2 regions of the Seohaeicola saemankumensis genome follow, and region 1 is predicted to be linked to the other one. Evidence: riboswitches for the same ligand, from Rfam matches in the RefSeq annotation. Region 1 holds a riboswitch; the other holds the start of a gene.
The links. Region 1 has a riboswitch for thiamine pyrophosphate ahead of thiB (thiamine ABC transporter substrate binding subunit). Riboswitches for the same ligand answer to the same signal wherever they lie in the genome.
Positions count from the first base shown of each region.

Region 2: another riboswitch for thiamine pyrophosphate. It lies ahead of thiD (bifunctional hydroxymethylpyrimidine kinase/phosphomethylpyrimidine kinase); the one in region 1 lies ahead of thiB (thiamine ABC transporter substrate binding subunit).

Region 1 covers NZ_JBHTKR010000004.1:388,405-392,940, forward strand. Annotated here, with positions in the region: gene ACFQ3C_RS11530 (AEC family transporter) at 1-729, opposite strand, end outside; gene aroC (chorismate synthase) at 733-1,848, opposite strand; TPP riboswitch at 1,940-2,047, shown strand; gene thiB (thiamine ABC transporter substrate binding subunit) at 2,083-3,060, shown strand; gene ACFQ3C_RS11545 (thiamine/thiamine pyrophosphate ABC transporter permease ThiP) at 3,036-4,536, shown strand, end outside.
Region 2 covers NZ_JBHTKR010000001.1:679,935-684,470, forward strand. Annotated here, with positions in the region: gene ACFQ3C_RS03240 (thiazole synthase) at 1-644, opposite strand, end outside; gene thiS (sulfur carrier protein ThiS) at 648-845, opposite strand; gene ACFQ3C_RS03250 (FAD-dependent oxidoreductase) at 835-1,809, opposite strand; gene thiD (bifunctional hydroxymethylpyrimidine kinase/phosphomethylpyrimidine kinase) at 1,802-2,605, opposite strand; TPP riboswitch at 2,669-2,770, opposite strand; gene ACFQ3C_RS03260 (LysR family transcriptional regulator) at 2,824-3,777, opposite strand; gene ACFQ3C_RS03265 (ABC transporter permease) at 3,865-4,536, shown strand, end outside.

The DNA of each region.
Region 1 (4,536 bases):
GGCCATCGCCGGGCTGACCAGCAGCTTGCCTGCCACGATCTGCGCCGCCAGTGACCGCTGCCCGACGACAGGCAACCCCACGAGCGAGCCGCCGATGACGAACAGCGCGATGGCGGAAGAAGAGGTGGCCAGTACCTCCATCAACCGTGTGATCATCTGCGGTACGGGCAGGCCCGAAAGCATCACCAGCAGCCCCAGCATCAGCCCGATCACCATGGGCCGGCGCAGGACGCCCAGGATGATTCCCCCCGCGATCCGCAGCAGCGATTTGCCATGTCGGTCGCGTGACGCCTCAAGGAAGATCAGGCAAAGCGGGATCAGCAGAAAATTCTCGACCACCATGTTCAGCGCCAGCACGACACCCGCCAGATCGGGGAACACCAGCAGCATCACCGGATAACCCACAAAGCCTGAATTCGGGCAGGTCGATCCCATGACCGCTATGGCGCGCCGCGCCGGCCCGGTGCCTTGCAGGGTGAACCACAGGTAAGTGACGCCAATCGTCAGCAATCCGGCCAGTGCGAAGACAACCACATATCCAAGGTTCAGCACCTCGTTCAGATCGCGTGTCGCCACCGTGTTGAACAGCAGCGCAGGCAAGGCGATGTTCAGGACATACTTGCCCAGCGTCTTCATGTCCGAAGCGGCAAAAAGCCCTGCACGCACGGCGCCATACCCTATGCCGATCAGCGCGAAGATCGGAAAGGTGATGGTCAGGATCGCGCCCAAGGTTCAGCCGATACGGCCACGCGTCTCGCCGACGGCGCCGCCGATCTGGCCGCGATGCAGCAGGATGTGATCCAGGATCACGCAGGCCATCATCGCCTCGCCCACAGGAACGGCGCGGATGCCGACGCAAGGGTCGTGCCGTCCCTTGGTGATGATTTCGGCCGCCTGACCGCCCTTGGTGATCGTCTGTCTGGCTTTGAGGATCGACGATGTCGGCTTGACCGCAAAGCGAACGACAATGTCCTGCCCGGTCGAGATCCCGCCAAGGATGCCGCCTGCATGGTTGGACGAATAGACCGGCTTGCCATCATTCCCGAGGAAGATCTCATCGGCGTTTTCTTCGCCGGTCAGCATCGCGGCGGCCATCCCTTCGCCGATTTCCACGCCTTTGACAGCATTGATCGACATCATCGCAGCGGCCAGATCAGTGTCTAACTTGCCATAAACCGGCGCCCCAAGCCCCGCAGGCACACCCCGCGCAACCACCTCGATGATCGCGCCGACCGAATTGCCGGACTTGCGCAGACCATCCAGGTAATCGGCCCATTCAGCGGCGGCCACGGCATCAGGCGTCCAGAACGGGTTCTGGTCGATCTGGTCCCAGTCGAACCGATCGCGGTCGATCCCATGCGGGCCGATCTGCGTCATGTAGCCGGTGATCTGCACTTCGGGTGCAAGTGTCGCAAGTGCCGCCCGCGCAAGGCCGCCTGCCGCCACCCGCGCCGCCGTTTCGCGCGCCGACGATCGCCCCCCGCCGCGATAGTCTCGTACACCGTATTTCTGCCAATAGGTGATATCGGCATGGCCGGGGCGGAATTTCTCGGCGATATCGCCGTAATCCTTGGATCGCTGGTCGGTATTCTCGATCATCAGCTGCACGGGTGTGCCGGTTGTCTGTCCTTCGAACACGCCGGACAGGATGCGCACCTCGTCCGCTTCGCGCCGCTGTGTCGTGTATTTGTTCTGCCCCGGCTTGCGCTTGTCCAGCCAATGCTGGATCAGGCTTTCGGTGATCGCGACACCCGGCGGGCAACCGTCCACGGTGGCACCCAACGCAGGCCCGTGGCTTTCGCCCCAGGTGGTCACGCGGAACAGATGGCCGAAGCTGTTCATGCTCATGTGCAGCACTCCTTTGCGGCAGGTCTAGCGGGGCGCTTGACCTGTCTCAAGCGGTTTTGCCTTGATGGGGCCGGGCTGCGGCACTAGGGTCGCGCTTACCTCGGGGTGCATGGCCAGACGCCACGCTGAGATGCCGCATGGCAAACCCGTTGAACCTGAACCGGTTAGACCCGGCGGAGGGAAGGTATGGACGCCCTCCACACTCGCCCGATGCCCGGATCGTTGGAGGATCGAATGAAGCCGCATCTTGTGATTGCCACCTTTCTTGCTGCCGGGCCTGCCTTGGCCCAGACCCCGGAACTGACCGTCTATACCTATGACAGTTTCGTCTCCGATTGGGGGCCCGGACCCGCCGTGAAGCAAGCCTTCGAGGCCGAATGCGGCTGCATCATCAATCTGGTGGGCGCGGGCGACGGGGCGGCCCTTTTGGGGCGGCTCAAGCTGGAAGGGGCGCGCAGCGATGCCGATATCGTGCTGGGGCTGGACACCGGGCTGATTGCCGCCGCACTTCAGACGGGCCTGTTCATGGCCCACACGATCGAGACCGATCTGGACCTGCCCCTGGAATGGACCGATCCGCTGTTTCTGCCTTATGACTGGGGTTACTTCGCCTTCGTAGGCAATCGTGGCGCCGCGCAGCCTGCCGATTTCCGCGAACTGGCAGCCAGCGACCTGAAGATCGTGATCCAGGATCCGCGTTCCTCGACCCCCGGTCTTGGTTTGCTGATGTGGGTCAAATCCGCCTATGGCGATGAAGCCCCCGCGATCTGGGAGGGGCTGGCCGACAATATCGTGACCGTGACTCCCGGCTGGTCCGAGGCTTACGGCCTGTTCCTGGAAGGTGAGGCCGATCTGGTCCTGTCCTACACCACCTCGCCCGCCTATCACCTGATTGCCGAGGAAGATGACAGCAAGGTGGCCCTTCCCTTCACCGAAGGTCACTACATGCAGATCGAGGTTGCGGGCAAGCTGGCGGCAACCGACCAGCCTGAACTGGCGGATCAATTTCTGCGTTTCATGCTGGGCGAGACGTTCCAGTCGATCATTCCGACAACCAATTGGATGTATCCCGTGGTGTTGCCACAGGCAGGTCTTCCTGATGGCTTTTCGACACTGATACAGCCCGAAAAGGCGATCTTGGCGCCAATCGACCAGGCCGATGCGCTGCGTGATCTGGCGCTGGACGAATGGCTGCGCGCCCTGTCCCGTTAGGCCGGAACCCGGCCGGGCGCTGGGCCGGTTGGGCCGTGGCCTGCATGCTTGTGGCCTTCGTGGCGCTGCCGCTGGCGGCCGTGTTCTGGCGTGCCAGTGCAGCAAGCCTGCCCGGCCCCGCGGACTGGGCCGCTGTGCGTTTCACGCTGTCTCAGGCGGTTCTGTCCGCCCTTTTCAGCGTGACCCTGGCAATTCCCGTTGCCCGCGCCCTGGCGCGCCGCCAGTTTCCGGGCCGGGGGATCTTGATCACGCTGATGGGTGCGCCCTTCATCCTGCCCGTCATCGTGGCGGTGCTGGGGTTGCTGGCGGTTTTCGGACGGTCTGGTATCATCAATCAGGCGCTGGCCTGGATCGGCCTGCCACCGGTACAGATCTATGGCTTGCACGGGGTCGTGCTGGCGCATGTCTTCTTCAACCTGCCATTGGCAACCCGTATCCTGTTGCAGGGCTGGCAGGGCATTCCCGCAGAAAGGTTCCGTCTTGCGGCGAGCCTTGGCTGCCAGCCGCGGGATGTGTTTCGCCTTTTGGAATGGCCGATGCTGCGCGCGACATTGCCCGGTGCGGCACTTCTTGTCTTTGCAATCTGTCTGAGCAGCTTTGCTGTCGCTCTGACCCTTGGCGGTGGCCCGCGTGCGACAACGGTTGAACTGGCGATCTACCAGGCGTTCCGGCTTGATTTCGATCTGGCGCGCGCGGCGGTCCTGTCTGTCTTGCAGATGGCGATCGTGATGCTGGCCGCAAGTCTGGCCTTGCGCCTGAGCCTTCTGGATGGCTTCGGGCGCGGCCTGGACCGGGTCCCGCGCAGGTGGGAGGCCGAGCAATGGCCGTTGCGGATACTGGACAGCCTTGCGCTGATGCTGGCGGCGCTGTTTCTCTTGTTGCCTCTGGGTGCTGTAGTCTGGCGCGGACTGTCCGGGCTGGACGCGCTGCCGATACAGGTCTGGCGCGCTGCCGGGGTGTCCCTTGTGATGGCCTTGTCATCTACTTTTCTGACCGTGACCATGGCGCTTTCGCTGGCCCATCTTGCCCTGCAGCGCCGCAGGATCGAGGCATTGGGGCTGCTGGGCATTGCGGCCTCCCCATTGGTGATCGGAACGGGGCTGTTTCTGCTGATCAACCCTTTCGGTGATCCGGCGCGCTGGGCCTTTGCCGTGACGGTGCTGGTCAACGCGATGGCCGCGCTGCCTTTTGCCCTGCGTGTCATGGCGCCGGCCTTGCGGGATATCGAGCGTGATTTCGGACCGCTGGCCGACAGTCTTGGCATGACAGGTCTTTCCCGGTTGCGCGGTCTGACCCTGCCCCGCCTGCGCCGCCCACTGGGGTTTTCAGCCGGGCTTGCGGCGGCACTTTCGATGGGTGATCTTGGTGTGATTGCGCTTTTTGCCGATCCGGAACGCGCGACGCTGCCACTTCAGATCCTGCGGCTCATGGGGGCCTACCGGATGGACGCCGCTGCAGGGGCAGGATTGATTCTGC
Region 2 (4,536 bases), on a different contig from region 1:
CCTGCCTGCGCCACGGCTGTATTGAGCAGCACCGCGTCAAATCCGGTCTCCATCGCGTCGGCGGCATGGCTGGGCAGGCCAAGCCCGGCGTCCACGACCATGGCAATGTCGGGAAAGGCCGCGCGCAGCGTCCGCAGACCATAGCGGTTGTTCAGCCCCAGACCGGAGCCGATGGGCGCGCCCCATGGCATCAGCACGCGACACCCCGCATCGACAAGGCGCTGGGCCAGCACCTGGTCTTCGGTCATGTAGGGAAACACCTCGAACCCGTCGGCCGACAGGGTCTCGGCCGCCTCAAGCGTGCCGAAGGGGTCGGGTTGCAGCGTGTCGGCATGGCCGATCACCTCCAGCTTGATCCAGTTCGTCTCGAACACATCGCGGGCCATGCGGGCGGTGGTGATCGCCTCGCGCGCGCTGTAGCAGCCGGCGGTATTGGGCAGCACATGAACGCCCAGTCCCTTGATGATCTGCCAGAACGCCTGCCCGCCACCCATTTGCCCGCCTGCGGTTTCGCGGCGCAGGGACACGGTGGCGACCGAGGCGCCGGAGGCGCGGAACGCCGCCTCCATCACGGCGGGCGAGGGGTATTGCGCCGTGCCCAGCATCAGCGGGCTGTCCAGCGTCACGCCATAGAAATCGCGCATCGCTCAGCCCCCCTGCATCGGGGCAAGCACCTCGATCCGGTCGCCGTCGCGCAGGGTCTGCGTGGCGCGGGCGCTGGCCGGGACGAAATCGCCGTTGATGGCCGTCGCGACCTTCGCCGCGCCCCAGCCCAGTTCGACCAGCGCATCGGCCAGAGTTGTTGCAGTCACTTCGCGTGGTTCTCCGTTCACCTCAATCCTCATGGAACAGGTCTCCTTTCGTGCCGGTTTGCAGGTAATCCGCCGCCTGATGCGCCAGTGCCGGGGCCATCAGGTAGCCGTGGCGGAAAAGGCCGTTCAGATGCAGCACGCGGCCCTGTCGGATCACGCGGGGGACGTGATTGGCAAAGGCGGGGCGCAGATCCGCGCCGGTTTCGATCACTTCGGCCTCGGCAAAGGCGGGGTGCAGCGCATAGGCGGCCGACAACAGTTCCAGCAGGGCGCGGGCCGTGACGGGGCCGGGCCCTGCGCTTTCGATCTGGGTTGCACCCAGCATGAAGACACCGTCGCCGCGTGGCACGATATAAAGCGGATGGCGCGGATGCAGCAGCCGCACGGGACGCGAGAGCGTGACCTCGGGGGTGTGCAGCATCACCATTTCGCCCCGCACGCCGCGCAGGCCGGGGGCCTTGGCGGCAAGACCACGGCAATCAAGAACGGTGCCGGGGATGTCGTCGGGGCGCGCTTCGTCCCGTTCGATGGTGATGCCGCGTTGGGCGAGGGCGGCGACAAGATCGGCCAGCGCGCGGCGCGGTGACAGGTGGGATTCGGTTGCGAAGAACAGCGCCTCGCGCCCCGCTGTCGCAAGGTCGGGTTCCAGGTCGGTAAGCGCCGCGCCGCTGATGCGGCTGTGGCCTGTCGTGCGGCGGGCGAAGCGGTCAAGCTCGGCCCGGTCGCGGGCGAGGGTCACGACGAGAGAGCCTTTCTGCACAACCTGCGTCACCTCGGCCCAGTCTGTTGCCGCTTGCCGGCCATGCGCGATCACGGCGGGTTCCGATGTGGCGCCTTCGCAGAAGGGCGCCAGCATCCCGCCGGCCCACCACGAACACCCATGCGCGCCGGGGGCGCCGTTGCGGTCGATCAGGCGGGGCGTGATGCCGCGCCGGGCAAGCGCGTAGGCGGCCCAGAGACCCGCAACGCCTGCACCGATGATGGTCACGTCAGCCATGCGACCAGACCGCGTGGAAATGATGCACGGGGCCGTGCCCATGGCCGACATGCAGCGTGTCGGCGGCGGCAATCGCGCCTTGCAGATAGGCATGGGCGCGGGTGACGGCGGCGGGCATGTCCATGCCCTGCGCCAGACCGGCGGCGATGGCGGCGGACAGGGTGCAGCCGGTGCCGTGGGTGTTGCGTGTCAGGCGGCGTGGCGCGGTCAGGCGCAGGGTGCCGCCCGCGGTGATCAACAGATCGGTGCAGGTCTCGCCCGAACCGTGCCCGCCTTTCATCAGAACCGCCCCCGCGCCAAGCGCCAGTAGCGCGCGGCCCTGGTCCTGCATCGCGGCCTCGTCCCGCGCGGGGGCGGTGTCCAGCAGGCGCGCGGCCTCTGGCAGGTTGGGGGTCAGCAGTGTCGCCATGGGCAGCAGGTCGGCACGCAGGCTGGCCACGGCGTCATCCGGCAAGAGCGCATCACCGGATTTGGCGATCATCACCGGGTCCAGCACCAGGGGCACGTTGCGATGGGACAGGCCCGCGGCGACCCTGCGGATCGCGTCCACCCCGCCCAGCATCCCCAGTTTGACGGCGCGAATGTCCAGATCGTCGAAAACCGCCGCGATCTGGGCGGCGATCATCGCGGGGCTTGCGGGTTCCACACGCGTCACCGCACGGGTGTTCTGCGCGGTCAGCGCGGTGATAACGCTGGCGCCATAGACGCCAAGCGCCGAGAAGGTCTTGAGATCGGCCTGGATGCCGGCGCCGCCCCCGCTGTCGGAGCCTGCGATGGTAAGTGCGATGACCGTCATGCCCGGTTGTCCTTGCGTCATGGGGATCAGCGACGGCAAGGAACGGATCAGGGGCGTGAATGGCCCATCTAAAGCACCGTTCCCTCCGCCGGTATGACCCGGATCAGGTTCGATGGGTTGGCGTGTCGCCTCTCAGCCCCTTGCGGGGCACCCCAACGGTTTGCACGGGTAAGGCTAGGGCAGATTCGGGGCCGCTTCAAGGGCGATGCGTCAGGTGGTCAGCTATAGATGCGATCGGCCTCGGGGGTGGTTTCGATCTTGGCCTGCAACCCTTCCAGCAGCGACCGTTCCGCCCGGTTCAGTCGCGCGCGGGGGTTCCAGACCACATGCACGTCGATGGCGGGCGGATCTTCGTAGGGGGGCAGACGCCACAGCCGCCCCATGGCCACATCCTCGCGCATCACATGCAGGGGCAGGGGACCCACGCCGATACCCGCCATGATCATGCGGCGCACCTCTTCCAGGTTCGACGAGGACCCGACGACCCGATCCTCCAGCCCCGCCGCGGCGCGCATCAGGGTAACCGGGCGCAGCGCATCGTTCATCTGGTCGGTGACGAAACTGACCGATGCCGCGCCCGCCAGATCGGCGGTGGACAGCCCCTCGCGCCCGAACAGCGGATGCGAGGGGCCGCAGAACAGGCCGAAGAACTCGCGGAATAGGTGGCGGTATTCCAGCCTGGGGTTGCGGTCCTTGACCAGGCAGACCGCGAAGGACACGCGCCGCGCCAGCACCTTTTCCAGCGCCTGACGGCTGGCGCTGACATCGATCGACAGGGTGGCCGCGGGGTGGCGGGCATGAAATTCGCCAAGCGCCTCGTTCAGAAGCGGGCAAACCACATGGCTGGCGATCGCGATGTTGACATGGCCTCTTACCTCTTCCTCGACCTCGCGGATGACGGTGCCGATCCGCAGGATCGCGCCGGTGATGTCCAGAGCCTCGGCATAAAGCAGACGCCCCGCATCGGTCAGAACGAAACGGCCCGGCTTGCGGTCGATCAACTGCCGGCCCATGTGGCTTTCCAGCCGTTTCAGCGCGCTGGAGACGCTGGGCTGTTGCAATCCCAGCGCTTCGGCGGCGCGGGTGACCGACCCCGCATCGACCAGCACCACGAAGGTACGCAGCAGGTTCCAGTCCAGGTCGCGGGCCAGCTTCTCGGGCGATGGGTGCATTGATCAAGCCTATAGTCGGTATCTTAGTTATCTATTGGATCAATGAATTGCCCCGTGTCAACCTGCCGCCAACACGGAGCACCCGACATGAGCATCGAACGGCGCGAAGCGCGTCAGCCCTGGATCCTGCTATCCCCCGCACTGGGCGCGGTCAGCCTGCTGCTGCTGGTGCCGCTGCTGTTCATCGTGGTCTATTCCTTCTGGCTGCGTTCCGCCGTGGGGGCCGATACGGCGGGGTTTCACCTGGACAACTGGGTAAAGGCGCTGACCGATCCCTTCTATCGCTACATCCTGCTGAACACGCTGAAGATCGCGGCAATCACCACGGTGCTTTGCGCGGTTCTGGGATATCCGGCCGCCTATTTCATCGCGCGTTCCGGCGGCAACAGGATGATCCTGCTGCTGCTTCTGATGCTGCCCTTCTGGATCAGCTACATCATCCGCACGATGAGCTGGATCAACATTCTTGGCGCATCTGGCGCGCTGAACAGTGCGTTGCTGGCGCTGGGCGTGATCGGCGCACCGCTGCAGATGCTGTACAACGAGGCCGCCGTGATCCTTGGGCTTGTCCATTTCCTGCTGCCCTTCATGGTTCTGAATGTCTATGTCAGCCTGGACGGGATCGACACCAACCTCGAAGATGCCGCCACCTCGCTGGGGGCTTCGCGATGGCAGGCCTTCATGCAGGTGACGCTGCCGCTGTCGCTGCCGGGGCTGGCCGCCGGGGGCTTGCTGTGTTTCGTGTTGGGGGCAGGCACC